DNA from 2 places in the Streptomyces sp. NPDC037273 genome. Region 2 is predicted to be linked to the other one. Evidence: riboswitches for the same ligand, from Rfam matches in the RefSeq annotation. Region 2 holds a riboswitch; the other holds the start of a gene.
What was found. A riboswitch is a leader RNA that binds a small molecule or an ion and turns the genes downstream of it on or off. The one in region 2 is predicted to bind ZMP and ZTP.
Positions count from the first base shown of each region.

Region 1: it holds a riboswitch for ZMP and ZTP, as region 2 does, so the genes downstream of both, ACZ7G1_RS16295 (bifunctional 5,10-methylenetetrahydrofolate dehydrogenase/5,10-methenyltetrahydrofolate cyclohydrolase) here and ACZ7G1_RS05610 (serine hydroxymethyltransferase) in region 2, are expected to answer to the same signal.

Region 1 covers NZ_JBVJVO010000005.1:306,202-308,646, forward strand. Annotated here, with positions in the region: gene ACZ7G1_RS16290 (SWIM zinc finger family protein) at 1-569, shown strand, start outside; gene ACZ7G1_RS16295 (bifunctional 5,10-methylenetetrahydrofolate dehydrogenase/5,10-methenyltetrahydrofolate cyclohydrolase) at 725-1,579, opposite strand; ZMP/ZTP riboswitch at 1,608-1,715, opposite strand; gene ACZ7G1_RS16300 (GAF domain-containing protein) at 1,850-2,445, shown strand, end outside.
Region 2 covers NZ_JBVJVO010000002.1:86,178-88,622, forward strand. Annotated here, with positions in the region: gene ACZ7G1_RS05610 (serine hydroxymethyltransferase) at 1-1,046, opposite strand, end outside; ZMP/ZTP riboswitch at 1,110-1,200, opposite strand; gene rocD (ornithine--oxo-acid transaminase) at 1,309-2,445, shown strand, end outside.

The DNA.
Region 1 (2,445 bases), on a different contig from region 2:
CGCTGGACACGGAGACGGACCCCGAGCCCGGCGTCGACCCGACGGCGCTGGAGTTCCTCGCGACGGACGCGGCGGCCCGGGCCCATCGGATGCTGGTGGCGTCCCTCGCCTCGTCCGGCACCGCCGCACCGGAGCTGACGGCCACTCAGGACGCGGTACGGCTCGCGGCCGACTCCCCCGTGTCATGGATCACGGCCCGGCTGGCCTCCGGTTCCGGCCGGACTCCGGCCGAGCTGGACCTCGCCACGCGCGCGTGGCGCCTCGGCGGGGCCGCCGCCCTCTCCGTACTGGAGGAGGAGTGGACCCCGGACGCGGAAGGCCTCGCCTGGGCGGAGACGCGGCTGGCCGATGCGTGGGAGGACGACGAGCGGCCGGCCCTGCGACGGTCCGCGGGCTGCCGGTGGACGACCGGGAGCGACGACACGCAGCTGCGGCTCGGCTCGGACGGCCGCTGGTGGCCGTACGCCAGGGAAGGCGCGCACTGGTCGCCCGCGGGGCCGGCGGACCGGGATCCGGCCGTCGCGCTGGCGACGGCGCTGACAGCGGGTGCGGCGGGCGAGAGCGCGTAGGCCCACCGGGGCGCGCCGGCCCAGTCCCGGCCACCCGCCCGGCCCGGCCCAGGCGCAGCGCCACGGGCTCCACAGGCGCTGCGGAACTCCGGCGCGCGCCGGACATGGCCGGGCGGCCCCGAGGTTCCGGGGCCGCACCGGTGCCGCCTCGGTGCCTACAGGCCGAGCTGGCGCTCGGCGCCTTCCACGGTCTGGGCGAGGAGGACGGCGATGGTCATGGGGCCGACGCCGCCGGGGACGGGGGTGATGAGGGAGGCGCGCTCGGCGGCGGAGGCGAAGTCGACGTCGCCGATGTTGCCGGGGTTGTAGCCGGCGTCGATGACGACGGCGCCCGGCTTGATGTCCTCGCCCTTGATGAAGTTCGGCTTGCCGACGGCGGCGACGAGGATGTCGGCCTCGCGGACGACGGAGGAGAGGTCCTTGGTGCGCGAGTGGCAGTAGGTGACGGTGGCGTCGCGGCCGAGGAGGAGAAGACCGGCCGGCTTGCCGAGGATCGCGCTGCGGCCGACGACGACGGCACGCTTGCCGCTGAGCTCGACGTCGTACGCGTCGAGGAGGCGCATGATGCCGCCGGGCGTGCAGGAGACGAAGCCGGGGAGGCCGAAGCCCATGGCGGCGAAGGAGGCCATGGTGACGCCGTCGACGTCCTTCTCAGGGGCGATGGCCTCGAAGGCGGCGCGCTCGTCGATGTGCGGGCCGACGGGGTGCTGGAGGAGGATGCCGTGGACCTCGGGGTCCTCGGACAGCGCGGTGATCGCGGCGACGAGTTCCTCGGTCGTCGTGGACGCGGGGAGCTCGACGTGCTTGGAGCGGATTCCGGCCTTCGCGCAGCGGTTCTGCTTCATCTTCACGTACGTGACGGAGGCGGGATCCTCGCCGACGAGGACGGTCGCGAGACACGGCGTGACGCCGGTGCGGCGGGTGATCTCGGCGGCGCGGGCGGCGGTCTCCTCGACCGTGCGGCGGGCGAGGGCCGTGCCGTCCATGAGGGTGGCGGTGCTGGTGGACATGGCTGCTCCTGGGCGTCGTCGATGACAGGTGGTTCGCCCAGGCGCACGGCATCGGCGGGCCCGCGCCGACAGGACGCGCGCCGCCGGGCCGCTCCCCGGTGGTGATCCACCTCAAGCGCCAGTCACGGCCCGAGCCCCACTCTACGTGAGGGGCTCGCGTCGGGTCCCGGACAGGGTGCATATGCCGCCCGGTCCGGCCGCTTGTCGGCGGCCCGCACGGGCACCACGATGACCCGGACGGGCCATGACGACCTCGACGGGGAGGCCGAGTTGAGCGATGCGTGGGTGACGGGGAAAGCCGACCCTGGTCCGGCCGCCGGGGACGCCCGGCCGCTGGTCGCCGAGTCCTGGCGGCGTTCGGTACGCGCGCGCGTGAGCCCCGACGGGGCGGCGCGGGTGGAGCTGGCGGACGACGAACTCGCGGCCCACCGCGACGGCCATCCGCTGGCGGCGGCGATGCCCGTGATCCGGGAGCTGATGGGGGCGTACGCGACGGACGGGGAGCACCTGCTCGCGGTCTGCGACGCGGCCGGGCGGATGCTCTGGGTCGAAGGCCATCCGGCCACCCTCCGCAAGGCACACGGCATGAACTTCGTGGCCGGGGCCCGCTGGTCGGAGTCGGCGGCCGGGACGAACGCGCCCGGGACCGCGCTCGCCGTCGACCGGCCGGTGCAGGTCGTCGCCACCGAGCACTTCCGGCGCCCCGTCCAGGCGTGGACCTGCGCCGCCGCTCCCCTGCACGACCCGCGCACCGGCCGGCTCCTCGGCGCGGTCGACATCACGGGCGGCGCACGGCTCGCGCACCCACACAGCCTCGGCTTCGTCCAGGCCGTCGCGCGGGCGGCCGAGTCCCAGCTCGCGCTGCT
Region 2 (2,445 bases):
ACGGTGTTGTAGTTGACGACGATGCCCGCCCGGTCGAGGGCCTTCGCGGCGATCTTGCCGGGGACCTGCTTGGGGGTCAGGTCGATCAGGATCAGGTGGTTGTCGGTGCCGCCGGAGACCAGGTCGAAGCCGCGGGCGAGGAGCGCCTCGGCGAGGGCCTTGGCGTTGGCGACGACGGCGTGGGCGTAGTCGCGGAAGGAGGGCTGGGAGGCCTCGCGCAGGGCGACGGCGATGGCGGCGGTGGTCTGGTTGTGCGGGCCGCCCTGGAGGCCGGGGAAGACGGCCTTGTCGAGGGCCTTGGCGTGCTCCTCGGTGGACATCAGCATGGCGCCGCGCGGGCCGCGGAGGGTCTTGTGGGTGGTGGTGGAGATGACGTCCACGTGCCCGACCGGGGACGGGTGCGCGCCACCCGCGACGAGGCCGGCGATGTGGGCGATGTCGGCGACCAGGACGGCGCCGGCCTCGCGGGCGATCTCGCCGAAGGCGGCGAAGTCGATGGTGCGGGGCAGTGCGGTGCCGCCGCAGAAGATGACCTTGGGGCGTTCCTTGAGGGCCAGTTCGCGGACCTCGTCGAAGTCGACGAGCCCGGTGTCGTGGCGGACGCCGTACTGGACGCCGCGGAACCAGGTGCCGGTGGCGGAGACGCCCCAGCCGTGGGTGAGGTGGCCGCCCATCGGCAGGGCCATGCCCATGACGGTGTCGCCGGGCTGGGCGAAGGCGAGGTAGACGGCGAGGTTGGCCGGGGAGCCCGAGTAGGGCTGGACGTTGGCGTGGTCGACGCCGAAGAGGGCCTTGGCGCGCTCGATGGCGAGGGTCTCGACCTGGTCGATGTTCTGCTGGCCCTCGTAGTAGCGGCGGCCGGGGTAGCCCTCGCTGTACTTGTTCTGGAGGACGGTGCCGGAGGCTTCGAGCACGGCGGCGGAGACGTAGTTCTCGCTGGGGATGAGGCGCAGGGTCTCGCCCTGGAGCCGTTCCTCGGCGCCGACGAGGGCGGCGAGTTCGGGGTCGGCGGCGGTGAGCGCGGGGTGCTGCTGCGGGGTGGTCATGTCGTGTCCTCCGGGCGTTCGGCAGGAACGGTCCCGGGGCTGAGGTGCGCACGGGACCAGGGCCCGTGATGCCCAGGCGAGCGGCACCTCGTGTGGTGGAGCGCGCGCGGCTCCCCCGGGGTCGCTTCCCCGTACGCCAGTCGCCGCGCGTGTCTCCAGGGTAGCTGGCGCGCCGTCGCCGAGGTTTCCCCGTCCGGCATCCGAGCGACGATAGGAAGGGGGCCACACGCACCCCCCGAGCCGCAGGACGAACGGAGATCCCGTGTCGAGAACAGAAGACGCGATCGCTGCCGCGGACGCGCACAGCGCGCACAACTACCACCCCCTTCCGGTCGTCGTCGCCTCGGCGGACGGGGCCTGGATGACCGACGTCGAGGGCCGCCGCTACCTCGACATGCTCGCCGGCTACTCGGCGCTCAACTTCGGGCACGGCAACCGGCGCCTGATCGACGCCGCGAAGGCGCAGCTGGAGCGGGTGACGCTGACGTCCCGGGCGTTCCACCACGACCGTTTCGCCGAGTTCTGCGCGCAGCTCGCGGACCTGTGCGGCAAGGAGGCGGTGCTCCCGATGAACACGGGGGCGGAGGCCGTCGAGACGGCGGTGAAGACCGCCCGGAAGTGGGGGTACGAGGTGAAGGGCGTGCCGGACGGGCACGCGAAGATCGTGGTCGCGGCGAACAACTTCCACGGCCGGACGACGACGATCGTCAGCTTCTCCACGGACCACGAGGCGCGCGACCACTTCGGGCCGTACACGCCGGGCTTCGAGATCGTCCCGTACGGGGACCTGACGGCGATGGAGGCGGCCGTCACCGAGAACACGGTGGCGGTGCTGCTCGAACCGATCCAGGGCGAGGCGGGCGTCCTGGTCCCGCCGGCCGGCTATCTGGCCGGGGTGCGGGAGCTGACGCGCCGGCGGAACGTGCTGTTCGTGGCGGACGAGATCCAGTCGGGCCTGGGCCGCACGGGCCGGACGTTCGCCTGTGAGCACGAGGGCGTGGTGCCCGATGTGTACGTCCTGGGGAAGGCGCTGGGCGGTGGCGTGGTGCCGGTGTCGGCGGTCGTCGCCGACCGCGAGGTCCTCGGGGTGTTCCGGCCAGGCGAGCACGGCTCGACCTTCGGCGGCAACCCGCTGGCCTGCGCGGTCGCCCTGGAGGTGATCGCGATGCTGCGGACCGGCGAGTACCAGGAGCGGGCGGCGGAGCTGGGCGAGCATCTGCACGCCGAGCTGGGGCTGCTCGTCGGCGGCGGCGCGGTGGAGGCGGTGCGCGGGCGCGGCCTGTGGGCCGGTGTCGACATCGTGCCGTCCCGCGGCACGGGCCGCGAGATCTCCGAGCGGCTGATGGAGCGCGGCGTGCTCGTGAAGGACACCCACGGTTCGACCATCCGGATCGCCCCG